One region of the Paenibacillus sp. FSL H8-0282 genome, then DNA from elsewhere that is predicted to be linked to it. Evidence: riboswitches for the same ligand, from Rfam matches in the RefSeq annotation. Region 1 holds a riboswitch; each other region holds the start of a gene.
The links. Region 1 has a riboswitch for cyclic di-GMP ahead of NST94_RS28860 (NPCBM/NEW2 domain-containing protein). Riboswitches for the same ligand answer to the same signal wherever they lie in the genome.

Region 1 (10,537 bases):
CATCATTTGAGAAAAAGTATCGAATCGTTCTATTTGATTATGTAGGCTCAGGCCATTCAGATTTAAGCGCATATACATCGGATAAATATCATACTCTCCATGGTTATGTACAGGATGTACTAGATGTTATCGAAACATTTGAACTCAAGGATCTTATTTTTATAGGCCATTCTATTAGCTCTATGATCGGTTTGCTTGCTTCAATCGAGCGGCCGGATTATTTTAATAAAATGATTATGATCGGACCTTCCCCACGTTATTTAAATGAGGGAGATGCTTATTTCGGGGGCTTCGAAAAAAGTGATATTACTGAGCTTCTGGATATGATGGAGATGAATTTCGCGGGCTGGGCTAGCTTTATGGCTCCACTTGCGATGAATAATCCTGACCCAATGTTGACTAAACAGCTGGAACGAAGCTTTATTTCGGCCGACCCTATTATCGCTAGAGAATTTGCGGAAGTTACATTTTTTTCGGATCATCGAGAAGATCTGCCTAAAGCGACAGTGCCTACCCTCATATTGCAATGCTCGGATGATAGTATCGTTCCTATAGAAGTAGGAGAATATTTACATAGACACATGAATAATAGTACGTTCCGGTTAATGGAGGCCAAGGGCCATTATCCACATATTAGCCATCCGCAGGAGACCATTACTTTGATTAATGAGTATCTTGGGTGAGATGGAGAAGATTATGGTGTTGAAAGGATATTTAGACAATGGATGACCGGTTAAAATATGCGCCATGCGGATATGTTTCCATTACCCATGAAGGAATGATCCTCGATGTGAATCAAACCTTTTTGGAGGGGATGGGATATCAACAGGTTGATTTGGTGAATAAACATTTTGAATCTATCATGTCTACGGCCAACAAGCTTATTTTTCATTCATACTTCTATCCTTTTATCAATCTGAATGGACATGTAGAAGAGCTATTTATCAATTTGAAGGACAGCAAGGGGCAAGCCGTGCCTTACTTGTTAAATGGCAGACGCCTTGAGTGTGAAGGTGTAGAGGTCATTGATTGTATTCTCGTACAGATGGGCAAACGTATTGATTATGAGCTAGAGTTACGATCTGCGAAGAAGCAAATAGAAGAGGCGTATTGGGAAAAAGATCAGGCGCTGGCAAAGCTCAAACAAATCCACCTGGAAATCGAGCAAAAGCAAGCTGAATTACTGGAGATGAATGCCGTTTTAGTAGAGCTATCTACTACAGACAAGCTTACTGGATTAAAGAATAGAAGGTTCCTGCAAGAAAAGCTGGAAGAACAGATTGCAGCGTATCAACGTGATCAGGCGCCTTTTTCATTATGTATTCTAGATATTGATCACTTTAAAAATGTGAATGATAGCTACGGTCATCAGATGGGTGATTATGTCCTGGAGAAATTGGCGAGTGTCCTGAAGTCCCAATCTCGTAAAGAAGATATCGTAGCTAGGTATGGTGGTGAGGAGTTTATCCTTCTGCTGCCTAATACAGATTCATCGGATGCCACGGCAATAGCGGACAATTTGCGGCAATTCATAGCCAGCTCCACTTGGGAGATTGGCAGCATTACGGTAAGCATTGGCATAGCTACCTTTGAAGCAACCGATACAGACATCACTCTTCTGGAAAAAGCTGATCAAGCGCTTTACGTTTCTAAAGAACAGGGGAGAAATCGCGTTACGCATATTATGGATTTGAGTGAAAAGCTTCTTTAATTGGAGGCTTTTTTTGTTATTTATAAACGATACATCCTCTTTGCTATAATTGCTCTAAAATGTCTGTTCCCTTCAAGCTGTAAAAGGGAATTCGGAATTTCATGAATGGATCTCCTTTGTAAATCGTATTGGCATCAAGCCTATGTGACAACGTTACGATAGAATATAACAGGATGATGATTTATTATCAGTATGTTGGCATACAAAACTATGGAATGTGGATCATGCCTACATTATCTATTCGGGGATTATGGCGATCTGGAAGTGATCCATCCCTCCAATATAAGAGTGCTGTCTGCGGTGGCTATGAATGATACTGTATTATTTGAGATTAAACATGAGCCTTTTAAGCAGATGTTTGCCGATTACCCGTTGATTAAGAAGCAATTGATGCTGCTGCAAATGGACCGTTTATTTTTATCGAATTGGTTATTATATGAAATGAAATTTCATGATGCGAGAGCGCGTGATATGATCGGAACGTTAAGGGAGACGGCTACCCTTGTGCTTAAAGATCTGCAAGAGCAAAAGATTATTGAGATTCAACATCAGCAGATCACCGTGTTAGACCCGACGTATTTACTGGAGTATACGGATTTCGATTGAGAAGAGCCGTTCCGGGATCTTTTTCAGAGAATCGATTATTAAAGGGGTTATGAATGTGGCTTGTAATCATTGTGTAGTAAGAGAGCTAAATTTTGAAATCAAGGCTCATGGTGAGCTTAATCTTAGGGTTTTACCTGAGGTTATTCATCACTTGAGTAGAAGTAATACGATACATAAGGTGGAAGAAAATGTGATTACAATTAAGGAGGCTGGGGTGCGGGATTTTCTGGATTTCTGTAATGACCATATGGAGTCGGAGCAGGTTGAATTCCGTATAGATGACCAAACATGGAGACCTCTATCCGAATTACCCACTGTACTTGATATGGAGTGGATTGATGAGGTTATCACTAAGGGTCTTGTTACTTGCTACTTCCAACCGATTGTGAACGTAAGGGAAGAGATTTTTGCATACGAGCTCCTATCCAGATTTAAAAAAGAAGACGGATCTCTTATCTATCCTAATGAGATTTTTGCGGCGGCACGGAATCGTGGGCGTTTATATGCTTTAGACCGGTTATGTAGAATGACGGCTGTAAAATATGCTGCACCCTTAAATAAAAAAACGTTTATTAATTTTATCCCAACGTCGATCTACGCTCCAGAGTTCTGCTTAAGATCAACCGTTGAACTGGCCAATCAATTAGGCGTCGATCCTTCTCTTTTTGTCTTTGAAGTTGTTGAGACGGAGAAAGTGGATGATCTCGCTCATTTGAAAGCTATTTTGACATATTACAAGGATCGGGGATTTGAATACGCTTTAGATGATGTTGGTGAGGGCTTCAGCACGATCGAGATGTTATTGGAGCTTAAACCCCATTACATGAAGCTGGATATGAAATATGTTCAGGGTGTGTCCAGCGATCTGAACAAACAGAAAATAGCAAAGCAATTTTTAGAAAAAGCTTTAGAAATCCAATCCGTTCCTTTAGCAGAAGGTGTGGAGTTTAGAGAGGACTTTGAATGGCTTAAGCAGAGTGGTTATCAGTTGTTTCAGGGCTATTTATTTGGAAAGCCTGATCCTATTCCCAAACAGTAATCCTAATGAGTATATATCCGTCCAGAGGATGAGATGAATTTCAGGTCAGAGTCTGAGTACAGCCAACCCCCGGGGTTGTATAATTTAGGTAATTTGAAAAGGGGGACGGGATGGATATGAAATGGCATCAATTTGTAACGCGCTGGGCGGATTCTAGGGGCTTTGATGGACGAGAGATTGATTATCAATGGCCTTCTCCCTCATTTCCGGTCATCAGTATTCGCAGTAATCTAGGGCGATACTCAGGTCAAGCGTATGGCCGTGGAGGTAAACCCCGTGTGAAGACAGCCGTTGGATTAATCGCTATTGGAGATGTAGCTGTTGGCTTGATTTCCATAGGTGCGATAAGCGTGGGCGTATTATCCTTAGGAGCAATATCACTGGGAATGTGGTTAGCGATCGGAGCAATAGCACTTAGCTGGCTTGGCTTCGCAGTGGGAGCGATTGCGATTGCAGGCGTGGCTGTAGGAGCGATCGCAATCGCGGAAAAAGCGTTGGGGGCCATCGCCATAGGGGATACGGCGTTTGGTGCGATAGCGATAGGCAGGATCGCTGGGGGTGCCATAGCTATCGGACAATGGGCATATGGTGTAATCGCAGTTGGCGAACATGGTTTCGGATTAATTCCCGTCACGGGCGATGTGTGGAATTGGTTCCGGCGTTTGTTTGGATCGGGGAGTTAAGTAGACCTACAGTCCTAAAGGATGCCCTTCTCTTCCGGGATGGTCGATAAATAATATCTATCACATAAGAAAAACTAATTGCAATTACCTATATTCATTTCATACCAATTAATCATGCGATCCGATCTAGGCTTATGTTACTCTTTGAATGTATTCGAAACTTCATAGGCAAACCTATGGAAATGTAGGGACGCAAAGCTAAAGGGACTAAGGTTATCATAACTATTGTCAGCCAGCTGCCAAAGAGTGCGTAACGCTTTTTGTTAAAATATAAGAAAGTATAAGTTATAAAACTATACTTAATATCTTATATTTCTCGCTTAAACGCTTACCGTCCTTATAAGGACGCCGAAGGCGTTTATGCTTGTTAAGGTTTAATAAAAATTAAGTCTTAATTTTTAGGCGACTTTATACGCAATCAAGCTACTCTTTTGGGGTAGTTTTTTTTGTGCCCATTTTTGGGCACTGGAGAGATTCATATGACATCTGGGGGTAAGAAGAGATGAAGAAAATGATTGCGATCGCTACATCGGCGGCCATGTTGGCCAGTTTTTCGAGTGAGGCAGGTTATGCTTTAGCAAGTGAGGCAAGCAAGGTAAATGTAACAAAAACAGTGGCGCAAAGTAAGGTTAACTTATTAAGCAACGCCTCGGTTATTCCGTTTGAGCTGTACGGCAAGGATGCTCTAAATGCCTATAATGAGGTTTTTAGAATGAATCCAGCAAATATTAAATCCATCACAAATAACGGTGGCAACTACTCAGGCTCGCCTATAGCTAAGGCTATGGATGGGGATATGAGCACGCATTGGGAGACTGGCAAACCGAATAGTTCAACGTTTACGAATGAGGTTGTGTTTGTTTTCAATGAGTCCACTGAATTAAATAGAATGGTATACGCGGCTAGGCAATCCGGTGCTAAAGGTAAAGGTTTTGCTCAAGAATTTGAGATCTATGGTTCCACTACCGATGGGGGTGATTTTACGCTCGTGTCTTCTGGAGAATATACAGGCTCAACCGGTGATGTAGTGGAGATTCAGTTTGCACCTACGGCTTTTAAGAGACTTAAATTTGTCTTCAAAAAAGCGAATCAAGATTGGGCGAGTGCGGCTGAGTTTTCTTTTTATAAAGAGGATAGTGTCTCTGCTAAAATGAAAAATTTATTTACAGATGATACCTTGAGCCAAGTTAGTGCTGCCTTTAATACGACAGAGAAATTAACAGCTTTAGAGAATGAAGTGCAGGCACATCCACTGTATGCGCAGTTTAAAGAAGAGATAGAGAATGCAAAGATCCTTTTGGAGAACCATCAGGTAGAGGCAACGGCAGCCAAGGTTTCGAAGCTAAAAGGGTATGGAACAGCCTATGAAAATGCCTATAGCCAAGCTTATAGAATGCCGAATGCAAACGTATCAAAAGTAACGGTGAACGGTGGAAGCTACCCAGGTACGAAGCCTGAATATATGCTGGATGACCAGCCCACTACGCATTGGGAAACGAACAAAAACAATGATGCAAGCTTCACGAATGAAGTCGTGTTTGAACTAGCGCAAGCGGAAGTGCTGGACAGAGTGGCTTTTTTGGCTAGAGATAACCGCAAAGGATTCCCAGAGGCTTTTGAAATCTATGCATCAGAGACGAGTAAAGGAGAGACCTTCCAACTTGTATCTAGCGGAACCGCGATTAGTACCAATGACTTTCTGGAATTTAAATTCGAACCGACGAAGTTTAAAAGATTAAAATTTAAGTTCACAAAAGCTAATATCAACAGACCTTTTGCGGCTGAATTTAGATTTTATACAGAAGATAAAGTAAGCGAAGCTGTAAATGGTATTTTCACAGATGGAACGATGAGTGCGGTTGTGCCTGCTTATAATAACGTTGCAAAAATCAATGCACTAGAGGAAGCGGCAAAAGTACATCCGCTCTATCCAATCCTGAAAGATTCTTTGGATTTAGCTAAGAAGCTAGTGAATGGTGAAGTTCAAACCGAAGGCACCATCATTGAGGCGGAACAACGTGGAGATATGAAAAAGCATGCGCAGGAAAACCTGAGAATTGGTTTTGGTACGAACAACCAGCCTACAGGTCTCGTTGCAATGCCTGGAGATACGATCAACGTTTATGTGGATGCAGCTTCTAACGATAAGCTACCTTCTTTAGTCTTTTCTCAACAAGAGGCCGCTTGGAATGTTTGGGCTAGAGGTGTGCAATTGCGTCCAGGTAAGAACATTATAACCGTTCCTGAATTTGCTATGAATAGTTATTATGCACATGAAGTGACTAAGGGCGGCACCGTTTATATCGTAAATCCCTATACAGCAGAGGAACAAGGGAAAGCGCCATTGATCCGCTTCGAAGGTTTAGAAAAGATTCCTTTTATGACCAAGACCACGGATCCAGAACAATTCAAAACCTTCTTAATCACATACAAACAAAGACTAGACGAAGATAAAGCGGCTCATCCAAATGTTCAAGATCGTAAACTCATAGATGTGGTAGAACTGGCCAGCGATCATGTTATTTTCACAGGAACGGCGACGGAGGCGTACAACAAATATATTACGCAAGGAAATAACCCGCTGGACACCGTAACTGGGTATGACACCTGGATGAAGAGTATTTTTGCCTTCTATGGCCTGGATGGCAGTAGCGAGATTCATGATGCCAAGCTAATTCGTGAGAATATTCGCTTGATGCAGCCTTATGGTGCGATGTATGCAGCGGGAGATCATACAGGGATCCAACTTGGAACAGTAGGAACCATGTTAGGTGATTTTAACAAAGCTTATCCGGGCTGGGGACTGAATCACGAAATCGGGCATCGCTTGGCTATGGGTGAACGGGAATATGGCGAAGTAACTAATAATATGGTGTCTATGTTTATGTCTGTCGCGGCGAATTCGATAGATAATCGTATACCGTATGAATCAGATATCTATAAATATGTCCTCGAAGAAAACAAAGTGGTTATGAATCAGCAGGGCTTATTTGCACAACTCGGAGCCTATTGGCAGCTGGAGCTGGCACATCCGGGATACTGGACAGAGCTGACCAAGCTATATCGGGAGCGGAAGGTCACCCTTACCAACGGTGACAATTCCAAGCAGCAGTATTTGGTGGAGTTCTCTTCCGAAGTGCTGAGTTTAGACTTAAGCAGCTATTTTGCCAGACATGGCTTCACTGTGAATCCAGAGACAAAAGAGAAGCTAGCTAAATACCCAGCACCGAAAAAGCTGTGGTATTTAAATAACTCAGTGGTTCATTATGAGGGAATAGGAATAGCGGATAAGAATGTTGCGATTAAGGTTAATATCACACCTAACACCACGGCTAGAACGAACACGTTAAGTTTCAGTATAGATAAAGAGCTTAAGCAAGACTTTTTAGGATATGAAGTGTATAGAAATGATGTGTTAGTTGGTTTTACAGGAACTGAGCAATTTGTGGATCAGAATGTAGATGCGAGTATCAACTATACGTACAAGATCGTCGGTTATGATAAAAAGCTGAACCCACTGAAGCCCGTACAGGTTAAAGCCTTTAAGCCAGCCTTGTCTGTTGAAGATCAGCTCACTTTAAAGCTTAATCAAACCTTTGATCCGATGAGCTATGTAAAAGCGGCTAACTATCTAGGAAACGATATTACTGCAGATGTCTCTCTGAAAGCCAATAACGTTGATGTAACGCAAAAAGGCAACTACGAAATTGTATATGAAGTGAAAAGCGAAGGGGTTACGGAAACGAAAACCACACAGGTTACGGTAACGAGCGACTACGCCTATATTTCCGATCTCAATGCCAAGTCAGTCGTTGTAGGCTGGGGTGAATTAAAGAAAGATAAAGCCGTTTCCGGGGGAATCATAATCCTTGTTCGCCAAGGATTGGCTGCGACGTACGCGAAAGGGATTGGTGTTCATGCCAACTCTGAGGTAGTTTACGATATTGAAGGTAAGGGTTACGACTTCTTTGAAAGCTACATTGGGATCGATCAAGCCATGAAAGGGAAACCTTCCTCGGCTACTTTTGCAGTGTATGTGGATGGAGAACAGAAATTTGAGAGTGATGTTTTCCGGGCAGGAACAGAACATCAATTTGTGAAAATCCCTGTGACTGGTGCAAGAGAGGTGAAGCTGGTTACAACAGATGCTAAGGATGGCAATGCTTCAGACCATACGGTATGGGCGGATGCGAAGTTCTCAAATAATTCAAGCAAACCTACCATTACAGTACCGGAAGAGACAACCTTCGTTAAGCTGAACAGCGAATTTGATGTGTTGAGCGATGTAACAGCTTTTGATACGGAAGATGGTAACTTAATTGGAGCCGTTGAAGTGCATTCAAATGGATTCACATCAAGCAAAACAGGGACTTACAACGTCGAGTTTTCAGTTACAGACTCAGATGGGAACTCCGCTGTGCAGGCCAGAAAGATTGTTGTATACAGCGCTAGTAAATACCTGAGTGATATAGATTGGCAATCGGCAAAAACGGATTATAATGTGGTTCGAAAAGATAAGGCTAGCTCTAACAATCCGATTAAGCTGCTGGTAAATGGCGAGGTCAAAGAGTTCGCTAAGGGCTTAGGAACCCATGCCAGCTCTGAAATCGTGTATAATCTGGCGGGTGCAAACTATGAATATTTTGAAACGTATGTAGGGGTTGATAGAAATATCCCTGAGCAAAGCAACTCCAGTGTAATTTTCAAAATCTTTGCCGATGGGGCAGAGGTTTATAACAGCGGACTGATGAAATTTGGTACAGAGGCCAAGCTTGCGCGGTTACCTGTTAAGGATGTAAGTGAATTGAAGCTGGTGTTAGATAATGCAGGTAACGGAAATGCTTCAGATCACGGTGATTTTGCTGATGCGAAGTTTATGATCTTGAACAATATACCAGAGCTTACCATACCTAAATCTGTCTCAACCAAAGTGGGCCAAGCGATTGATATCAGTGAAAGCTATTCGGCAATGGATTCGGAAGACGGTGACTTGACGGCTCAAGTGAAGGTCACAGGCCAAGCGCAAGTTAAATTCAACCGGGCTGGAAAGTATCCAATCACTTACACAGTAACAGATAGTGATGGAAATACGACCACGAAGATTAGAACTATAGCCGTAGTAGACATGACGGACTTTACGTATCTGACGGATTACGACTGGAATTCTACTCAGAACAGCTATACTGCACCTTTGAAGGATAAATCTATTAGTGCAAATACGCTGAGATTAACAGATGAGAACAATCAGGTAGTGTCCTATGAAAGAGGAATTGGAGCGCACTCTAACTCGACGATTGTATACAATCTAAGCGACAAAAACGCGGACTATTTCACTTCCTATGTAGGTGTAGATAGACAAATGTACGGTTCTGTTGGTTCGGTGAGCTTTGAGGTGTTTGTCGATGGAGAGAAGAAATTCGATAGTGGGGTCATGGGTTCGAGAGATCCGCAGAAATTCATCGAATTGGATATTAATGAAGCAAAAGAACTGAAATTAGTCGTCACAGACGGGGGAAATGGCAACGGATCTGACCATGCTACATGGGGTGGAGCCAAACTACATTTCGCGAATGGAGATCACTTATTCACTAGAGATCTCGAACAGGCGATTGCAGCGGCTAAAGCAATTTCTCTAGAAGGCTTCACACCTGAGAGCATCGCGGCATTTACGTCCAGCCTCTCGATAGCAGAGACAGTGTTGGCTAACTCTTCTGTTACGCAAAGTGAAGTAGACGAAGCTGTAGCAGCGTTGCAACAAGCAACCGAAGGTTTGGTCCAAATAGATCTTACGCAACTGATTACTGTGGCGGACCCGTATTTAAGTGCTTCGATCAAGACTACATTGGGCGTAACTGGAGAATTAACATTAGGTGATATATATAACCTTACAACGTTAACTAGCGAAACCAGAAGAGCCAGATCCTTGGAAGGTTTGCAGTACGCGAAGAACCTAGAGACACTTGATATTACTGGAAATGAAATTACAGATTTCTCCCCATTACAAGGATTAACTAAACTAACGAGCTTATTGGCCGACCCACAAATGGTAGAGGTAGGAGAATTTAAGGGACCTGTAGTTGAAGTGGCCAATCTGGTGAAAGGGCTCGATGGCAGCAAAGTGATCCCTAATTCGGCTGGGGTAAGAAACACTAGAACATCTAATGAAATTGCGTTTGATATGAAGGAATGGGCTGCTAATCCGGATGTGTTCACTATTGACCTATCAAACGAGGAGAAAGGAACTTACATGCTGGGGTTAACTTACCAAGTCGCAGGTAATCTCGTGCAAATCATTTCTTTTATTGATAATAATTAAATTCCCAAGAAAGCAGGCGGATTGTGGTCTCTATAACCATGGTTCGCCAGTTTTTAAATGAGGGGGTTTTTATGTAAAAATATCCATTTTGTCATATGACAAAAGAAATGACAACGCTCACTATAAGCGGTGTAGTCTTTTAACTATACTTAATCAGAAATGCGCCAAATTTAAATGAATAC
Region 2 (10,537 bases), 720 kb from region 1:
TATAGGTATAGTGATTGCTTCTACTGTTGATATAGCGGCAGTTTGATTCGAACCTCCGATGATAAAAATAGTGTTGTTAATTACCGCGGCTGAATTTTGAAATCTCCATGAAGTTAAGTTGGTAAAAACACTCCATGTATCAGTTTGAGGACTGTACTTCTCAACAGAAAGACCATAACCTAAATAATAGATCTCTCCATTTATTACAACTGCGGCACCACCGGATCTTTGAGTGGGCATACTCTTTTTTTCAGTATATGTGTCTAACACAGGATCATATTCATAAAGATTTTTGAAGAATATTGAAGCACCTGCTGCAACATTGGTCCCGCCAGTAATGTAAATTTTATCATTAACAGTAGCGATAAAAGGGCCATTCGGGTTAATAGGCATATTATTTTTAAAAGTCCATTGATTAGTTGATGGATCGTATTCCTCGACGGTAAATAATGAAAGTCCGCTGCTATCTTTTGATCCACCAAAAACGTATATTTTCCCATTGACTACCGCTGAACTTGACCATGATCTAGGAGTTTGTAATGGTGATTTTGTTTCCCAACTGTCTGCTATAGGGTCGTACATTTCAACAACGTTGGTTCTACCCCCGCTATAGTAACCTCCAATAACATATATCTTATCGTCTATAACTGCAGCAGTTGTTGCGGCTCTAGCAGAGGGCATACTTTTTCTTTCAGACCACTTGTTAGTTTCTGGAGTGTACATGTAAGTTTTATTTGTTCTTGTTCCTGTAGCTGCCTCTCCTGATCCATTTGCTCCCCCGAAAATATATATCTTTCCATTCAACTCTGCTGATGCTGATCCCATCAAGTTTATGGGCAAACTAGCTTTTGTTTCCCATTTTACAGTTTCTTCAGCGGATACAGAAAAGGCTGAGAACAGACTTAAGATAAGAATTATAGAACTAAGTAGTAATGTTGTTTTTTTTAACAAAAGAATACAACTCCTTATGTATATTAATAACTATACAAATTTATCTAACTCATCAAAGATTGTCCAAACATAAATTCCTATTTATGAAATATAGTGATAGATAATCAATATATTCTTTTATATTCCATAATAATAATAATTTGTTATTGTATAAAGAATGTATGTAAAACAAAGGGGATAAATATCATGCGGTGTATAACAATACGGCAGCCTTGGGCGACCTTAATTGCTCTTGGTGAAAAAGAGTTTGAAACTCGTTCATGGAGAACAGCCTACCGCGGCGAGTTAGGCATCCATGCCGGAGTGAGGATTGACAAAAAGATTTGTGAACAGGAACCGTACAAATCAGTATTGGCGAAACATGGCTATACAGCGAATAATTTGCCGACAGGAGCTATTATTGCTACAGGTCAGCTCGCGGGATGTTATGTGGTTACTCCAGAGGTGGATTTAAGGGAATGGATCAATGGGAACGAATATGATTTTGGCGACTATAGTGAAGGACGGTTTGCCTGGAAGCTTGAAGGGGTTCATCCATTAAGCCATCCAATTCCAGCTAAAGGTCGGCTAAGCTTGTGGGAGCACTCTACTCACTTCTGAACGGCGAACAATATTTTTAATGTAATTTTTATGTGCCTATCAGCTTTTTTTCAGGTTCGAGGTATATATTAGAGACACCAAACACCCCCCAGTGTTTTGTGGTATATCTCTCTCAGGTCTTGCCAACTCCCATGGTAAGGCCTATTTTTTTGTTCACTAATTGATTGGGGGGAGAGAGCGCAGCGGCTTCTATACAGCTTTACTTAATCTGGTACTGTTCTTCGTAACTCTTAAAAGATGAAATATCCAGCCCTAGATATCTGCGCATATGGATGGCAGCCTGAGCCGCAACAATGTCATTCAACAGCAGCATTCGTTCATGATAGCCACGACATATATACTTGGCTTCAATTCCCGTATTAAGTCTGTTTTGCTCATACACCTTGATTCCCCGTCTTCTCATTTCTGCACGAACATCCCTTAGATCTGTTGTAGCTACTGCAGCAGCTGTTCCAAGCACCTCCAGATAAGGGGCGGGTGTTCGTAAGTGTGTAGATAAAATGGCGGAGTCCCGTTCGAAAGCTGATAAAATCATCGGAAGCAATAAATAAGATTTCACCAGCATGTTGTCCCTGCTTTCTGCTCTATGCATGAATCTCATCACCTCTAATAGGAACGTATATTCGTATTCTACCCCGATATTCCAAAAATAATCAATGGTATTTCTAAACAGCTTATCCAATGTGATAAAATTCACAACTAAATAACGAAGAATAAATTATATTAAAAATTGTAATAATAAAAATTAATGTATCGAACGCAAATAAAGGAGAATTATGATGGAAAAAGAGGGCAGCCTCCAGCGTGGATTGTTTTTTGGTTTAATTCTGAGTGTTCCCTTATGGATATCCATATTGGGCTATATACAGTTACTTTAAAATTTAATGAAAAACCTTATGCGAAGCGCCTTTAGGCGCTTTTTTTGTGTGGTACTAATGCGGGGAATTATCGAAAGGAATTGATTGACAATTGTGGGTGTCGGGAGCTAAACTGTTATTAATTCAAAAGTATTAAAAGTCATAGACTGTTATTGGATAGAATGCTTCAGCTACCAGTTCTGGACTTGCAGTGTAATACATATATATAGTCATGATAATAGCAAACCGTCTGAAAGGGCGGGACGCAAAGTCCAGGAGTCTAAAGTGTCTTAAAGGCACAATGACCGTCCGACTGCCATGAGAAGGGAATTTCACTTCTTTTTGGCGGTCTTTTTTGTTGTTAGGTCCTTTAGAGTTTCTGGTAATTATTCTGATTAATATAAATCATAGTTTTAGGAGGTGTGCCATTTGAAAAGAAGAATAAAACCGTTACTCTCGCTTGTATTAGCTGGGATTTTGACGGTAGGTAGTGGGCTTTCCTCATTGGGAGCTGGAGTTGCTGGAGCTAGTAGTTCTTCTACATTGGGAATTGCAGCGGTCTACAACGTGTTTATTCTAGGGGATATAACGACAGTTTCGGATACGGAAGGAAGGTTTGCTGCTGGAGGTAACGTTAACTTAACCAACTATAGTGTTGGAGATAGGTTGACCGCAGCAGAGGTTTCCCTGACTGACACACTTGTTGTTGGAGGGAATCTTACTTTCAACGGAGGTACTGTTTATGGGAATATCGTGTACGGGGGAGATTTTTCAGGGAATGTAACGCTCCTCAAGGGTGGTGCAAAAAGACAGGGGAGTACGATTGACTTTTCAGCCGTAGGTCAGTCTTTGAAGGACAAATCAGCAGAACTTGCAGCATTGCCGGCGAATGGAACAACAGTGTACCAATATGGCAGCCTTACCCTGACAGGTACAGATCCTGCGGTCAATGTTTTTAATGTTTCAGGAGATAACGTCTCTAATACCTACGGAATTACAATAAATGTTCCTTCAGGATCTACTGCAATTATTAATATTGATGGTTCTAACGTAAAAATGAAAAACTTCGGATTTCTACCTAATAACGTGTTGAACAGCAAGAAAATTTTGCTTAACTTTAGCCAAGCTGCGTATCTTGATATGGCAGGCATAGGTGTAATGGGAAGCATACTTGCCCCCTATGCTCATGTTGATTTTATTAATGGTCAGATTAACGGTACTTTAGTGGCGGCTTCACTCAAAGGTACTGGTGGTGGTGAATTTCACCACTATCCATACGATGGTGATGAACCTGGACCAACGCCGACACCAACGCCGACAGTGACGCCGACACCAACAGTGACACCAACGCCAACGCCGACAGTGACACCGACACCAACACCGACAGTGACACCAACGCCAACGCCGACAGTGACGCCGACACCAACAGTGACACCAACGCCAACGCCGACAGTGACACCGACACCAACACCGACAGTGACACCAACGCCGACACCGACGCCAACACCATGTCCGACGCCGACAGTGACACCAACACCAACACCAACGCCGACAGTGACACCGACGCCAACGCCGACGCCAACGCCGACAGTGACACCGACGCCAACGCCAACAGTGACACCAACGCCAACGCCAACAGTGACACCAACGCCGACAGTGACGCCAACACCGACACCAACGCCGACAGTGACACCAACACCAACACCGACACCAACGCCGACAGTGACGCCAACACCGACACCAACGCCGACAGTGACGCCAACGCCAACAGTGACACCAACGCCGACGCCAACGCCAACAGTGACACCAACGCCGACAGTGACGCCAACACCGACACCAACGCCGACAGTGACGCCAACGCCGACAGTGACACCGACGCCGACAGTGACACCAACACCAACGCCGACAGTGACACCAACGCCGACGCCGACAGTGACACCAACGCCAACGCCAACACCGACACCAACGCCGACGCCGACAGTGACACCAACGCCGACGCCGACAGTGACACCAACGCCGACGCCGACAGTGACACCAACGCCGACGCCGACAGTGACACCAACGCCGACAGTGACACCAACACCGACACCAACGCCGACGCCGACACCAACGCCGACGCCGACACCAACGCCGACAGTGACGCCAACACCGACACCAACGCCGACAGTGACGCCAACGCCAACAGTGACACCAACGCCGACGCCAACGCCAACAGTGACACCAACGCCGACAGTGACGCCAACACCGACACCAACGCCGACAGTGACGCCAACGCCGACAGTGACACCGACGCCGACAGTGACACCAACACCAACGCCGACAGTGACACCAACGCCGACGCCGACAGTGACACCAACGCCAACGCCAACACCGACACCAACGCCGACGCCGACAGTGACACCAACGCCGACGCCGACAGTGACACCAACGCCGACGCCGACAGTGACACCAACGCCGACGCCGACAGTGACACCAACGCCGACAGTGACACCAACACCGACACCAACGCCGACGCCGACACCAACGCCGACGCCGACACCAACGCCGACGCCGACACCAACGCCAACGCCGACAGTGACGCCGACAGTGACGCCGACACCAACGCCGACGCCTGAAGCAACACCAACACCGACGGTAACGCCAGAGGTAACACCAACACCAACGGTAACACCAGAGGTAACACCAACACCAACGGTAACACCAGAGGTAACACCAACACCAACGGTAACACCAGAGGTAACACCAACGTCGACACCAGAGACTTCGGTGTTCCCGACACCAACGCCATCATCCGTAATTGGCACTATAGTTCTTGCAGAAGATCCTGTGCCGCTTGGGCCTGTAGCTTCGCCGACACCATCGCCAGTACCAACACCAACACCGTCGAATAGCACAGAAGTACTTGTTGATGATGATGAGATCCCATTAGGTCCGGTACCTGCAGTGACACCAACGCCAACACCAACACCTGATGAAATCATCGTAGTGGACGATACGATCCCATTAGGTAAGCCACCTGTGAAGGAATTGCCAAAAACGGGTGAATCAAGTCCTGCACCTTACTATGTAGCAGGTTTAGGTTTTGCACTTATCGGATTATTAATGAGAACCAAGTTCTCCAAAAAGAATAAATAATAAAGGGTAGATCAACATAGAGTCGCTTTCGGGAGTGTTCCGATGGCGGCTCTATTTGTATGTCATGATTGCGATAGTTTGGTGCATTCTAAGTAGATGGTATACTCTTGTTGGAAAAGAAATGTAGAGGGGATGGCGAAGGCGAATTGATATGGTTCATTATTAGCGCTGTAATCATCATAGGGATTCTAATCTATGTGGGATTTTTCTTCTATGGTATTGCTATTAAACGAGCGCCAAAGGTATTTCTAAGTAATAATCCTAATCTGAAGGCTGATCCTCCGGTTGCCGGAGCTTCTTGGGGGGAGGGGAAGGATTGGGTCTCTCGCCAGAGCTTCGAGAATATTGAGATCGTATCTGCAGATGGACTTAAACTAAGGGGTTACTTACTCCAATCTAATCGTGCTGCGGGACGCACAGCCATTCTAGCCCACGGTTATTCAGGTAAAGCAAAGGATATGGGGGCGTACGCCAAAATCTACTACGAGAACTTAGGCTTTAACATCCTAATTCCCGATGCAAGAGGGCATGGAGATAGCGCAGGGGATTACATTGGTTTTGGTTGGCCGGAACGAAAAGATTATTTGCAATGGATTGAATACATGATTAAAAAGACTGGGCCCAGTGCTCAAATTGTGCTTCACGGCGTCTCTATGGGCGGTGCTACAGTGCTAATGACCTCAGGGGAAGATCTTCCGCCGCAGGTAAAAGCTATTGTTGCGGACTGCGCTTATACCTCAGTAAAAGCACAATTATCTTACCAACTACGACGCATGTATCGCTTGCCAAGTTTCCCTTTCGTTCAAAGTGCAAGTCTAATCACCCGCTTGAAGGCGGGGTATGGTTTTGGTGAAGCCTCTGCATTAAAACAAGTGCGGAAAGCGAAGGTCCCGATTCTTTTTATTCATGGGGATGCGGATAACTTTGTACCTTTTGCTATGATGAATGAATTGTATGAGGCATGCCAGAGTCCAAAAGAGAGACTCATAGTGCCGCAAGCGGGGCATGGATTGTCTTATGATACGGATAAGGCGGGGTATATAGATGTAGTAACAGCTTTTGTAAGTCGATATGTAAAATAAGTCCTGAACGTAGACAGCGCCCGATATCCGCTAGGTAGCGGTTATCGGGCGCCTATATTTTTCCACACATGACGTAGTCCTTGAATAAGGAACGTACCGTCATGCTTTCTCGTTATATTCATCCCCCGCCGTTCGTGAGTAACGGGTGTCTTGATTCCTTGTTATTTCCAGCAGCCGTGTGGCGAGAATAATCCTTCCAATACGACAAAAGCCCTACCTCTCTTTTGCCCTTGCGGCTCCATTGACCGCGCCAGTGTGAATCGGAATGCTATATTTCGAATTTAATCTCATAAAAAGGAAGAGTACTGCAAGAAAACATAAAGCCTCTTTGTCCAAAATGCCGATGTGTATAATAGTCGGCCTGACATCTTCTTGGTGGGGATATTCAATATATCGAAAAACAAATACCATATAAATATAACACACTATTGTTTAAAAGGCAAATATAATAATGAATTCCAAGATAAGGTTTATTTGATTCTAGAGAGGAACAAACCTCGATAAGGGGCGCTTAGATTTTGAAAGTAACTTAAATTGGGTTAATTGTGAATTATTCCGGAAAAGCTAGTAAACCAGAGGAGATGGGCGATCTCGGTGCAAATGGGCTAAAATGTAAGTTGGATATTTTTGCAAACGCTACAAACTTCAACTGAAAATGCCAGAGACGAATGGGTTGTGTCTGCTGGGGTTATTTTGCGTGCCTATTTTGTGAACAGCTCTCTAAAACTGACAATAAACTCCAACATTGATTGAAGGATTGAGGGTAGACCGTTATAATTAATAAGTCTGGATTTTAATTAAAAAATAAGGGAGATTTTTATGAAACGCGCAGATGTGTGGCTGATTTCCATCGTATTGATTGCTGCGCTCGCTTTTCTCGTACCGAGATGGTTTTCGGACAATGATGACAAAGGTGGGGCCGGTAAAAATCTCATAGCCAATGTAACGGTGGACGGTGAGTTATTTAAAACGGTAAAGCTTACAAAAGAAGAACAAACCATTGAGGTCCGCACGGAACGCGGCTATAACATTTTGAAGGTGCATGATTACGGGATTGAAATGTACGATGCCGATTGCGCTGATAAAGTTTGCCTAGGTTTTGGTTTTATTACCCTGCCCAAACAGACGATTGTCTGTCTACCGCATAGAGTATTAGTCGAAATCACCAGTGCGTCGGGGGAGGATGATATAGATGCCTATGTCCAGTAGTGAATCTGCAACAGCTTTAAAAAGAACAGTGATTATTGCGATTTTCGCCGCAGTGGCAGTAGTGTTAAGTTTAATAGAGGCACAGATTCCGTTATCCGGGATGGGACTGGTGCCGGGTGCTAAGCTCGGACTGGCCAACATTATGATTTTGACTTGTATTTACTTTTTACGTGGACGGGATGCTTTGCTGCTTGTCATCCTCAAAACACTGCTTACTGCATTTCTGCTAGGTACCTTCTCAAGCTTGCTGTTTAGTTTATTTGGTTCACTTTTTAGCTTTGTTGTTATGTTTGTGCTGATGCTGATTAGTGGCAAAGGTAAGAGTATAAGCTTGATCGGAATTAGTATAGCCGGTGGGATTGCGCATAATATCGGTCAGCTGCTGGCAGCTTCTATGGTATTTGCATCACTTAGTATTTTTTATTATCTTCCCATGCTGCTGATCACTGGGGTAGTAACAGGAATTGCCGTGGGCTATGCAGTCCGTTATTTGGTGGCGTCATTGTCAAAAATATCGCTGTTTGAAGAATTTTTGGACTGATTAGTCACATCAGCGGAAGGATGACTAACATGAATGAATCATACGAAGGTCAAGACTTAGAGGGAGAGGGACAAGCAGTCATCTCTCTGGATGGGGTATCGTTTGGCTATGATCCCGAGCATCCGATTCTTCAAAATATAACGTTATCTATCTCTCGAGGACAATGGGTCAGCTTGGTTGGTCCTAATGGCTGCGGGAAGTCTACGTTGGTCAAGCTGCTCAATGCTCTCCTGCCTAAGGGGGCTGGTGAGATTGTGGTTAGTGGCATGCTGCTTAGTGAGGAAACGATCGGAAGCATTCGGCAATGTATCGGAATGGTGTTCCAAAATCCGGATAATCAGTTTATTGGAGCCACTGTAGAGGAAGATATCCTATTCGGCCTGGAAGGGCTTTGTTTGCCGTACGAAGAGATGGCTGAACGTTTGCACTCCTATACGACGAGACTAGGAATAAATCATCTGTTGTCCAAGCATCCGGGTGAGCTGTCGGGAGGTCAAAAGCAGCGTGTTGCTATCGCTTCCATTCTTGCTATGGAACCAGGCATCGTCATTTTTGACGAGGCCTCTTCTATGTTGGATGAAGGAAGCAGAAATGACCTTCTCGGTATTCTGCAGGATATGCGGGCAGAAGGGAAGTACACGATCCTCATGATTACGCATGATGCAGATGAGATTTTGGCATCGGATCGGGTGCTTGCGCTGCATGGAGGTGGTTTGGCTGCAGATGTTACACCGGCGGAGTTGTTCCGGAACGAGGAGCTTCTGGAAAAATGCCATCTGCGTGAACCTTATCCTTGGCGCCTTGCACGCGAGCTGCAGAACCAGGGTATTCATGTGGATGTTCCGACCAGTGAAAAGGAGCTTATAGACACGTTATGGCCATAGAATTACAGCAAGTAAGTTACACCTACGCTGACCGAAGCCTCTGGAAGCTGACGGCGCTCCGGGACATTAACCTCAGTGTACCCATCGGCTCGATGGTTGGTATTGCGGGGGCGACGGGCTCAGGTAAATCGACGCTTCTGCAATTGTTTAACGGGATACTGAAACCAACCGAGGGTACGGTAAAAGTGCTTGATGTAACTATTCAGGCTGGTGAGAAGTCACCTAAGCTAATGCCACTGCGCCGCCGAGTCGGATTGGTATTTCAATTTCCGGAGCAGCAGATGTTCGAAGATACGGTCGAGAAGGATCTCATTTTCGGTCCCCTTAATTTCGGGATGAGTCTCGAAGAGGCAAAGTCACGTGCACGTCAGGCCATGTCAGATATGGGGCTGGATCTCGCACTGCTAGAGCGGAATCCTTTCCAATTGAGCGGTGGACAAATGCGTAAGGCGGCTATCGCTTCCGTGCTAGCTATGGACCCTGAGGTCATCGTTCTGGATGAGCCCACGGCAACGCTTGATCCCATTAGCCGTGCAGAGCTAATCAGCTTGCTGGAGAGATTATGCCGTGAGCAGGGCAGAACGATCATTATCGTCACGCATCGGATGGATGAGTTATTGCCCTATGCGGACAGCTGGGTTGTACTTAAAGAGGGCAGCACGGCGTTTCAGGGCAGTGTAAAGGCGCTTGCAGATGATCCTTCGATTCTGGAACAGTGTGGTTTGACGGTTCCGCAGTCCCTTCGTTACTGGCGTGCAGTTGCTGATCATTTAGGTCTTGTGGATGAAGCCCCCCGCTTGACGGCTGAGAGTCTGGCAGAGCTTATAGCTTCGCTGCCAGCGGAATCAATAAGCACTGGTAAGCCCGATGGAAAGAGGGATGACCATGAATGAGAAACTGACCTTAGGTCGGAGTATTGAGACCGGTTCGTGGGTGCACAAGCTGGATGCTCGTGCCAAAATCACTGGCATGCTATTATACGTAGCTGTTATCCTGCTCTCACGTTCGTGGATGGCCATGGCTGTGCTGGCTATTTTTTCGATAGCCGTTATGGCTTCAACGAAGATTCCGCTTAAATACTTCCTGAAAGCAGCTAAGCCTTTACGTTATTTAATGTTGTTTATCTTTATTGTGCAGGTGGTGTCTGTAAAGACAGGGGAGGTAATGCTGACTCTTGGTTCCTGGTCTATCTATGAGGGAGGGCTGAGATTAGGGGCATTTTCGGTCATCCGCATGTTCTTTCTTATCACCTTTACAGCGCTTCTGACCTTCACAACA
Region 3 (10,537 bases), 590 kb from region 1:
ATATTCTCAACTTCATTACTCCGCTTATGCCCGGCTCGCGTTACTACTGCGAGCCGGGTATTTTTTTGCGAATCACCCTAACTTATCGTTCTTTATTGCGAATATATTTAGTAATCGAGCGATAAATGGAGTTATTAAGAGATAAATTATCATTTTTGTTCTTTATAGAGTACAAATGCGCGTTATTGGCAGTTTTCTTTTTGATTTATTCCATGTATGATTCATTACAGAAGTTGTTCTTAATAAAGAACGATAATAACGAACCAAAGAAACAGACATTGAGGGGAGGTATTCCTCTGAGACCCAGATCAGCAAGGAGAAGACCTAGAAGAAACAGGAAAATCGGATTACGTATACTGCAATCAGGAATGGCTGTCTCCGTCTTATTTCTATATACCTCGCAGCAAGTTGGTGGTACCTATGGAGGCTTTGGAGCCGCTACGCAAACCACTAGCACGATTAGCTTTTGCGAAGTATTTCCGAATTCGATCAAGGCACTGCTTACAGAGTTCAAAGAGCATGTTAATCGAGCGCTCACTTTAAAAGAATTACTACAGCCCTTTTCCACATCAGCTAACTACTCGGACGTTTCGGGAATAGAAGGGATGTCGCTGGAAGAGCTTGATGTCGCTGCAGAAGAGATTTCTTCGCAAATAGCGGCGCTTCAATCCCAAATAGATAGCGTTAACGAGCAACTGGCGGCTAACAGCCAAATTTGGAACCAAATCCACAATGAGCTAAGTGCAGCAGCAGCCTTACTCTTCCAGATAGGAGGATATATGACTTCTCTAGATTCCAACTGTCTAGAAATCAAGGATGAGCAATTTTTCAGAGATTTACAAAGCAGCCTGAATCAAAGCGGTGTGATCTCGGAATCCTTGAATGCTTCCTTAAATGGAGTTATTAGTTACCTAACCTCCATACACGATGTCGGTCTTCCATTCGCATCGGTAGTTACCAGTGATGTTTATGGACAACTTGAATTACGCGAAGGAGAGTTCCCACAGCCACTGCCATTCCTGATTACCTTCACTCAACCAGACGGCGTGATCTCTAGCGACCTCACCTCATCTTATGAAGCTCTAAATACCGAATTGACTAACCATAAAGAATCGGCAACCTCAGGTATCACTACCCTTCAAGATAAACTCCAATTGATCAGTCAGACTCGCGAGCAAAAACTAGAAGAGCTTGAAAAAGCTCGGCTAGAAGAAGAGCAAGCAAAGAAAGAAGAAGAAGCGAAAAAAGAAGAAGAACGTTTGGCTGAGGAGAAAAAGCAACAAGAAGCCGAGGATAAAGCGAAAGCTGAGGCAACCCCTCCAACATCAGGCGAAGCTGCTCCGGAAGCCCCAAATAAAGAACAACCTGAAGCCCCAGCCACTGATCCGGTTAAGCCGGAAATTGACGAAGAGCTCACAATTCCAAAAGATGTCCCTCAGCAAGAGGCTCCACAAGAGACGCCAAAGGCGGAAGACAGTACGACTACCCCGCCGGTAGCAACCCAAGCTCCTTCGGACCCTCAACCTGAGAAAGGTGGAGAATAAGATGCGAATTAAAAAAATTATCAATAATACCCTATCGAGCTTAATGCTTGTGATCTTTATTCTGCTGGTGGCAGCCGTAGTGTTATCCAAGGCCTCCGGCGGTGAACCTGCTTTCTTCGGATATGAGATCAAAACCGTACTCTCAGGATCGATGGAACCAGGAATTCAGACAGGCTCAATTGTCGCATTAAAACCCGGAGGGGATATGAATCGTTTCAAACCAGGCGATGTCATCACCTTTAGGAATGAAGATAATCTGCTCATTACTCACCGGATTGTAGAAGCGACCGTCAATAACGCTACTGGTGAAGCTGTTTATCGCACTAAAGGCGATAACAACGACGCGCCCGACATGAACCCTACCAGTTCTGTGAATGTTGTAGCTCAGTATACCGGGGTCACTGTACCCTATGTCGGTTACGCTATGAATTTCGCGGTTTCCAAAGCTGGAAGTGTAGTCCTCATGATCGTGCCTGGCTTGATGCTTCTGCTCTATGCTCTGTATACCTCTTGGAAGGCTGTAGCTGCATTAGAAAAGAAAAATGCTGCCCTACTGCCAGCCTCACCGCCCCCAACAGAAACACAGCCCTAAGTTGATTGTCCACTTCCGCTTACGAACCGGAAGATACAATATATAAATTTTATAAAAAATTCAAACACAAATTTGAGGAGGAATTTTATTATGGGTATCAAGAAAACATTGGGTCTTGGCGTAGCATCTGCAGCACTGGGTTTATCATTAATCGGCGGAGGAACCTTCGCATACTTTAGCGACACTGCGCAAAGCACAGCTACATTCGCAGCGGGCACGCTCGATCTGAACTCCGACCCTTCTGTCATCGTTAATATTCCTAACCTGAAACCAGGTGATACGGTAACTAAATCCTTCAAATTGAAAAACGATGGTTCGCTGGATATCGGATCTATTATTCTGAATACATCGACTCAAATCACGGATGCTAAAGGAGATAACTACCTGGATTTAGCCGAGTTCATTAAAGTTAAATTCCTTAGAAATAATGATAAAGGAGTACCTATCGTCTCTCCTGAAAATGTAGTTTATGAGACTACACTTGCTGCTTTAAAAAGTCAGCATCCGGATCTCGTAAAAAATACAGGTTGGGATCAACTCTTTACCGAAGCATCCGGTATTAAAGCCGGTACCAACGACAGCTTCTCCGTCCAATTCGAATTTGTGGAAAATAACCAAGATCAAAATATTTTCCAAGGCGATAGCTTAACACTGACTTGGGATTTCGTAGCTAAACAAGGTGCGAAAAAAGACTACTAAGATCAATAAAGTAATTTAATAAAATACTCGAAGAGCAGCAGATCCTGAATCCGGCCACGGATAAGCAGATTGCTGCTCTTCTCTTTACAATAAACTTTGTCCGATTTATTGATATTTGCTATACTAATAACAAAAATTACGGAGGGGCGTCAGCATAGTGCCACAGAATATGGGCCAACGTATCCAGCAGCTCCGCCTAGACAAGGGTTTCTCCCTATCTGAGCTTGCGGACAGAGCAGATGTGGCTAAGTCGTATCTTAGCAACGTGGAGAGAAACATCCAATCCAATCCATCCATCCAGTTTATCGAAAAAATCGCTGACGCGCTTCAGGTATCCATTCATGCCCTACTCTATGGAGAACCCAATGATGCAGAGGAATCACATTTAGATTCGGAATGGTTCCGATTGGTGCAGGAAGCTATGGACTCAGGCATTAGCAAACGCGAATTCAAAGAATTTCTGGACTATCAGAAATGGAAGCTCGATCAAAAGGATTAATACTTCCTACTAATCTGGTACGATCCTCTCTTCTACTAAATCATATCGAAAAAGGACACAGCGAAGAACCGCTGTGCCCTTTTTCGATATGTAACCCCTCTAATGTATTACTGCACGATCTGCACAGTTTTCTCATGAAAGAACTGGCGAATTTCATCTGCCTTAATGCCAGCCTTCTTAGCTGCTAATAATAAATGTACCCACTCTTGATCCAGATCAATAAACTGCTGTTCTCTGTTGCTACCCTGGTTGGACTTTTCCAAAAAATCTCCCCCTAAGATTTTACGTCCCCAGGCAATCCGGCTGTCATAGTATCTCTACCTTAGACCCGCGACTTTGTGCCCCTGCCTTTCGGCAAGTTTACCTTTTACTGGACCCTTTTCACGAAAGGATCTACTTAAAAAACTATAAAATTACTATCTGCAATAACATTATACAAAAAGAAAGCGGAAAAGTGTGTCGATTCCTGGTTACTTTCTATTTTAAAAACGAAAAATAAAAGATTTTTTTTCAAAGATCTTGTCCGATTATCACGATACTCGTCCGTTACATAAAATAAATTGTACTAGCAAAATAAATATTTACTGACCTAATAGTTAAAAATAAGGATAATAGAATCATTTTAATAGGCCTTTAGAATGGGTAATGAGAAGAAACACCCTTCTTTTCATTAGAACAAGCTAACCCATACCATTTTGCGAACGTATTGGACGAAAGAATGAATTGATTACAGTGGCCGAAAGTAGCACAATAAGATGAGAAATGAAACCGCAATCATCACAGCTCCAGTAAGCGTTGACACAAAATGTCACGTATGGAGTTCATCCGTTAAGGAGGATGTATTCATGGCAGCCAAAGAGCCCTATAACGAATCCATTTGGAGTAAGTATTACGGACCCAATTTAGGCTACATTCAAGAAAGATATGAACAGTTTGTGAAAGATCCCTCCACCGTAGAAAATAATTATCGCGAGCTTTTTACAAATTCGGGACCTCCTCCCCTAACTCCGGATAGCGAACCGGCTCCTCAGCCGCGCATCTCGGGAGACACCGAATGGCTTAGAAAAGCAGTAAGAGCTTCCAAGCTAATCGCCAATATTCGTATATATGGCCATATGGCCGCTGAAATTGATCCGCTGGTACGCGATCAGAATCCCATGGCAAAATATCTTGAGCTTGAAACCTATGGGCTGACCCGCGAAGACCTGATCGCACTGCCTGCCACGCTTATATGGGAAAATGCGCCGAATGATGTGCATACCGGATGGGATGCCGTGCAACGTATGCGTCAGGCATACACCAAGACCATCGCCTATGAATTCGGGCATGTGCATGAAGAAAAAGAACTGCAATGGCTAAATAGACAGGCAGAATCCACCAGCTCACCAGCACCCCTAAATAATACAGAACGCAAAGAGCTCCTGAACCGCCTGATTCAGGTAGAGCAATTTGAAACCTTCCTCCACAAGACTTTTGTAGGTCAGAAGCGTTTCAGTCTTGAAGGCAATGATGCTCTTGTGCCGATGTTAGATGAAATCGTACGTGCTGCTGCACATGACGGTGCGGAGCATATTTTGATGGGCATGGCGCATCGCGGCCGCCTCAACGTTCTTGCACATATTTTGGGCAAACCTTATGATATCATATTTTCAGAGTTTCATCATTCTCCGAACAAGGAGCTTTTCCCTTCCGAAGGCTCCACAGGCATTAACTATGGTTGGACAGGTGATGTGAAATACCATCTCGGTGCAGACCGTGCTGTCCGTGAAGGAGAAACCGTACGCACAAGAATAACACTAGCGAATAACCCAAGTCACTTGGAATTCGTCAATCCTGTCGTGGAAGGTTTCACTCGTGCCGCACAAGAAGATCGGAGCACTGCAGGACTGCCGAAGATTGATACCAGTAAAGCTATGGCGGTGCTGATGCATGGCGATGCTGCTTTTCCAGGTGAAGGCATTGTTGCAGAAACGCTTAATATCGGCAAACTTCAAGGTTATCAAAATGGTGGGACGATCCATATCATTGTTAATAACCGAATTGGTTTTACGACTGAAAGTGAAGATTCCCGTTCTACGCATTATGCGAGTGACATCGCCAAAGGGTATGAAATCCCAATAGTCCATGTCAACGCTGATGACCCAGAGGCCTGCGTAGCAGCTGTACGTTTAGCTAGCGCATACCGCCATCAATTCAAAAAAGATTTCGTAATTGATCTCATCGGCTACCGCCGTCATGGTCACAACGAAATGGATGATCCTGAAACCACACAACCTATTGTCTACGGTAAGGTTCGCAATCATCCAACCGTCTACAAGGTTTATGCAGAGAGACTGAAAAACGAAAAGGTTCTTACCGCCGAAGACGTACAAAAGATGAATGCTGAAGCAGAAAGCGTATTGCAGCGTGCGTACGATAATATGAAGGAAGGCAATCATAAGAAAAAAGAACCCAAAGCCTTCATTCCTCTACAAACGGACCGCGCAGCGGCAAACACTACAGCGGTATCCATCTCCAGCCTGCAGGAGATCAATCGTGAACTGTTGACGGTTCCTGCTGGATTCCAGGTTTACCCGAAGCTGGAGCGCATTTTACAACGTCGTAAAGATGCACTGAATGAGGGTCAAAAGGTCGACTGGGCACTGGCTGAAACATTAGCCTTCGCTACCATTCTGAAAAATGGAACGCCCATCCGACTGAGCGGTCAAGATGCCCAGCGCGGAACCTTCGCACATCGCCATCTGGTGCTGCACGACAGTAAAACAGGAGATTTATTCTCTCCGCTGCATCAGCTAAGCGATTCCCGTGCCTCCTTTGGCGTATACAACAGTCCATTGTCAGAGGCATCAGTATTAGGCTTTGAATATGGTTATAATGTGTTTGCACCGGAAACCTTCGTAATCTGGGAAGCACAGTATGGTGATTTCGCCAATGCGGGTCAGGTTATTTTTGACCAGTTCATTGCCGCTGGACGCGCCAAATGGACACAGCGCAGCAATCTCGTCATCATGCTGCCGCATGGCTACGAAGGACAGGGACCTGAGCACTCCAGCGGTAGGCTGGAACGGTTCTTGCAGCTATCCGCTGAGGAGAACTGGACGGTCGCTAACCTGACTACCGCTTCGCAATATTTCCATCTGCTGCGGCGCCAAGCAGCGTTATGCGGGCAGGAAGATGCTAGACCGCTAGTCATTATGACGCCGAAAAGTCTCATTCGGAATACGCGCAGCACTTCTGCCGGAACCGAGCTGGCTTCAGGACAATTCAAGCCTGTATTAGCTGAATCTTTGCTTGGCCAGAAACCAAGTGAAGTTAAACGGCTCGTAGTCTGCAGCGGTAAAGTCGCTATCGACATCCAAACAGAACTGGAAGCAGCACCGGATAAGGATTGGTCATGGCTGCATGTTCTTCGCCTAGAGCAGCTTTATCCGTTCCCGGAACAGGAGCTAAGCGAACATTTAAACTCCTTCAGCTCCCTTCAGGAAATTGTCTGGGTGCAAGAAGAGCCGAAAAATATGGGCGGCTGGAGCTATAGTGAGCCTCGGTTACGCGCCATCGCACCGAAAAATGCCGGCGTAAGATATATCGGCCGTCCGGAACGTTCCAGCCCGGCCAGTGGTTATGCAGATGTGCATAGCTTCGAACAACGTAGAATTGTAACAGAAGCCCTAAAATCAAATTCGAACGTACAAGCGGCTGTACCGTCCTCTTAAGAGGACGGTATCACAATAGCGTAAACCATTATGTTTGGGGAGGAAACGGCCTGTGTCAGAAATCTTAGTACCCGATCTGGGAGAATCCATATCCGAAGGAACCATCTACAAATGGCTGGTTAAAGAAGGCGACACGGTAGGTCAAGGCGATGTGCTCGCTGAGCTGGAAACGGATAAAGTCAATCTGGAAATTAGTGCAGAGGTGGAGGGTGTCATCTCCACCATCCTGCGTCAAGCGGGCGAGAACGTAGCCGTTGGCGAAGCCATCGGCATCATTGGAGCCGCAAGCGGCAGTACGCCGCGGGCCGCTGCAAGCGAAGCCGAAGCGCCTAAAGCGGCTCCGGCAGGCGGCAACGCAGTAGCAGCCGCCGCGCCTGTAGCTGCGCCCGAAGTGCCTGCAGCAGGTGGCGACAGCCACGCTGCCTTGGCATCGCCGGGCGCACGCAAGCTGGCACGGGAGCGCGGCATCGACCTCGGCGAGGTTAGCGCCCGTGATCCTATCGGCCGGATTGGTCAGGCCGATGTGTCCGGTCATGGTGCAGCAGCACCGCAGGCCGCTGCACCGGTAGCTCCGGCGCCGCAAGGCAAGCCGGAGCCAGCGAAGCCGGCAGCGGGTAAAGCCACGCCGGACGAGGGCAAAAACGTGGAGCGCAAGCGCATGTCGCGCAGACGGCTCACGATTGCCAGCCGCTTGGTCGAAGCGCAGCAGACCGCGGCCATGCTTACCACCTTCAACGAGGTGGACATGACAGCGATCCTCGACATCCGCAAGCGCCGCAAGGATGCATTTAAAGAAAAACATGAAGTTGGACTAGGCTTCATGTCCTTCTTCACCAAAGCCGTGATCGGTGCGCTTAAAACCTATCCACTGCTGAACGCCGAAATCGACGGTGAAGATCTGGTCGTTAAGAAATTCTACGACATCGGTATTGCTGTTGCAGCGAAAGAAGGACTTGTAGTTCCAGTAGTTCGTGATGCGGATCGGCTCAGCTTCCCGGAAATCGAGCGCCAGATTGGCGAGCTCGCTTCCAAAGCACGTGCCAATACGCTCAGCCTCTCCGAGCTGCAAGGCGGAACATTCACCATCACCAACGGTGGCGTATTCGGCTCCTTGTTATCCACACCGATTCTGAATACACCACAGGTGGGTATTCTTGGGATGCATAAGATTCAATTGCGTCCAATCGCGCTGGACGAAGAAAGAACCGTAAACCGTCCAATGATGTACATCGCCCTTTCCTATGATCACCGGATCGTTGACGGCTCTGAAGCGGTAAGCTTCCTGGTCAAAGTGAAGGAATTGCTGGAAGATCCGGAAGCACTACTGCTAGAAGGCTAACGCTCTTCGAATTTTCGAAGACATAAGAATATAAAGAAGGTATCCCTACAGCTCTCGCTTTGGGGATACCTTTTTTTATATCTGGATCCAATTGCTGCCTTCCTTGCATACGATTTAACTGTATTTTATACACTTATTTATTTCTGATCCGCTCATAGCCTCTTCTCTAATTGCATTCTCTACAACTAAAATCCGAAAAACGTCTATTTCCACTAATCTAACCAATAATAGCTGCATCAAATACAACTAAAGTACTTATATACAGATATTGGTGAACTTTAATTGCACATAATACAACTAACTTAGCGCATGCACCTTCAAACTACACACTACATACTACGCACTACGCACTACTAACTACTAACTACTAACTACTAACTACTAACTACTAACTACTAACTACTAACTACTAACTACTAACTACTAACTACTAACTACTAACTTCAAACTTCAAACTTCAAACTTCAAACTTCAAACTTCAAACTTCAAAACTCTACTTCAATAGCTCCTCAGCCAGCTGTAAAAATTGCTCCTGGGTCAAAATCTTATCTCCATAGCTGGTGAGTGTATAATACGCATCCTGCTTCTCGTTATACCAGTTCAGATAATCATAGCTGACTTCTTCCCTTACTACCTTGTTATAGATAACTTCTGTCCCTGCAACTGTGAGCTTATTAGCTTGATTCTCAGGCGTTTGTTCCACGAAAACCTTGCCCCCATGCATGAGCGTTGCTGAGATCCCTATAAAAGCATTGTTCTTCGAATAAGTTACACTTAGCCCCCCTGGCTCGGACCACGGTATAGCCTTCATAAACAAATTGCGGGTCCCCTTGTCCTTATTTGCCTGAGCGGTAAGATCATTTAATGTTTCCTTATACAGAGAACCTAGCTTAGCTTTATCCGTAGTCGGAGAATTAGGATGGATTACACCATATTTAAAAGCGTACCCCGCTGCCATTTCGGGAAGCATTGGCGCCCCTGTTCTTTTGATTTCTTTTAAAAAATCAGAATACGCATCTATCCGCTGCTCTTTATACTTAAACTGCAATTCTGTCGCCAAGCCTGCTGCACCTGCTTTATTTTTCACAAGATAAGCGATCAATTCACCCGGTTTAGCGAACTCTTCTGCTTGCTGCGCATATTTATCATAAGAAGCCCTTTCTGCAGATTCAGTCGGCGCAACATGTTGGACCTTCACTACTCCTTCACTATTGCGGATTTGGATATATTCAGACGCAGCATACGCAGTCACAGAAATCAGCAGAAACAGCGTTAACATACTGGCCACTGCCGTTGTTTTATTCATCACCCTCAGCGAGAACGATCGCTTTCGACCTGTTATGCCAGTAATACGCCCCATGACCTTATCTTCTACATCTACCTCATCCAAAAGTTCATTGCCCGCCGAGGCATAAATTATATCTTGGTATTCATTGCTGATTTTGTTTCTTTCCATGTGATCTCCTCCTCTGACTTCATAGCTTCCTGAACCTTTAGCTTGATCCGATTCATTCTTTTAGTTAGCGCATTGGGACTGCCCCCTAGAATCTCACTTATCTCTGCATAAGTTTGTTCTTCAAACACCCGCAGAATAAGCATGTTTCTCTCCTCAAGCGACAATCCCGCTAAAGCCGCAGACAATGAAGGACTGTACAACCGAGCATCCAGCTCCTGTTCAGGACTTGCAGACAGTACTTCCGGACGAAAAATACGCATGACTTGCTTATGCAGACGACGCCTGCGCAGCAGATTTAAGCAATGATGATATGCGATACGATAGAGCCATGCCGAGAAATGCATTTGCGATTTGTATTGCCGGATAGATTGATAACCCTTTACCAAAATATCCTGAACCGCGTCCTCCGCATCCTGCTTGTTTTCTAACAAACGATAGCAATATCGATAGATCGGCTTTTGGAATGACCTGACAATTAAAGCATACTGCTCGGAATCTCCCTTTTGAATCCTAACGATTAGCTCTTCCAACTCTGTCGAGTCTAGCGAATCCTGTGGCGATGTAAGCACCTCCTTAACCCTTATATCTCTATAACACTTGACCACCGAAAAAAGTGCCTATGTAAACCAAACTAAAGGAAATTTTATAAAAGCTGACAGTCACGGCTTCGGAGAATGTTTGAATCACTGACTGCT

Region 2: linked by a shared signal. The riboswitch ahead of NST94_RS02430 (choice-of-anchor A family protein) and the one ahead of NST94_RS28860 (NPCBM/NEW2 domain-containing protein) in region 1 are both predicted to bind cyclic di-GMP.
Region 3: linked by a shared signal. The riboswitch ahead of NST94_RS01885 (anti-repressor SinI family protein) and the one ahead of NST94_RS28860 (NPCBM/NEW2 domain-containing protein) in region 1 are both predicted to bind cyclic di-GMP.

The regions. Positions count from the first base shown of each region.
Region 1 covers NZ_CP150146.1:6,639,767-6,650,303, reverse strand. Annotated here, with positions in the region: gene NST94_RS28885 (alpha/beta hydrolase) at 1-683, shown strand, start outside; gene NST94_RS28880 (sensor domain-containing diguanylate cyclase) at 722-1,711, shown strand; gene NST94_RS28875 (helix-turn-helix domain-containing protein) at 1,904-2,317, shown strand; gene NST94_RS28870 (EAL domain-containing protein) at 2,508-3,356, shown strand; gene NST94_RS28865 (hypothetical protein) at 3,473-4,039, shown strand; cyclic di-GMP riboswitch class I at 4,197-4,283, shown strand; gene NST94_RS28860 (NPCBM/NEW2 domain-containing protein) at 4,542-10,355, shown strand.
Region 2 covers NZ_CP150146.1:551,846-562,382, forward strand. Annotated here, with positions in the region: gene NST94_RS02415 (kelch repeat-containing protein) at 1-951, opposite strand, end outside; gene NST94_RS02420 (ASCH domain-containing protein) at 1,138-1,551, shown strand; gene NST94_RS02425 (hypothetical protein) at 1,751-2,143, opposite strand; cyclic di-GMP riboswitch class I at 2,639-2,729, shown strand; gene NST94_RS02430 (choice-of-anchor A family protein) at 2,838-5,543, shown strand; gene NST94_RS02435 (alpha/beta hydrolase) at 5,651-6,625, shown strand; gene NST94_RS02440 (NusG domain II-containing protein) at 7,445-7,834, shown strand; gene NST94_RS02445 (Gx transporter family protein) at 7,818-8,375, shown strand; gene NST94_RS02450 (ATP-binding cassette domain-containing protein) at 8,405-9,259, shown strand; gene NST94_RS02455 (energy-coupling factor transporter ATPase) at 9,250-10,152, shown strand; gene NST94_RS02460 (energy-coupling factor transporter transmembrane component T) at 10,145-10,537, shown strand, end outside.
Region 3 covers NZ_CP150146.1:426,018-436,554, reverse strand. Annotated here, with positions in the region: gene NST94_RS01905 (hypothetical protein) at 369-1,544, shown strand; gene NST94_RS01900 (signal peptidase I) at 1,546-2,136, shown strand; gene NST94_RS01895 (TasA family protein) at 2,227-2,835, shown strand; gene NST94_RS01890 (helix-turn-helix domain-containing protein) at 3,005-3,334, shown strand; gene NST94_RS01885 (anti-repressor SinI family protein) at 3,442-3,597, opposite strand; cyclic di-GMP riboswitch class I at 3,625-3,709, opposite strand; gene NST94_RS01880 (2-oxoglutarate dehydrogenase E1 component) at 4,180-7,047, shown strand; gene odhB (2-oxoglutarate dehydrogenase complex dihydrolipoyllysine-residue succinyltransferase) at 7,100-8,386, shown strand; gene NST94_RS01870 (hypothetical protein) at 8,880-9,842, opposite strand; gene NST94_RS01865 (RNA polymerase sigma factor) at 9,803-10,411, opposite strand.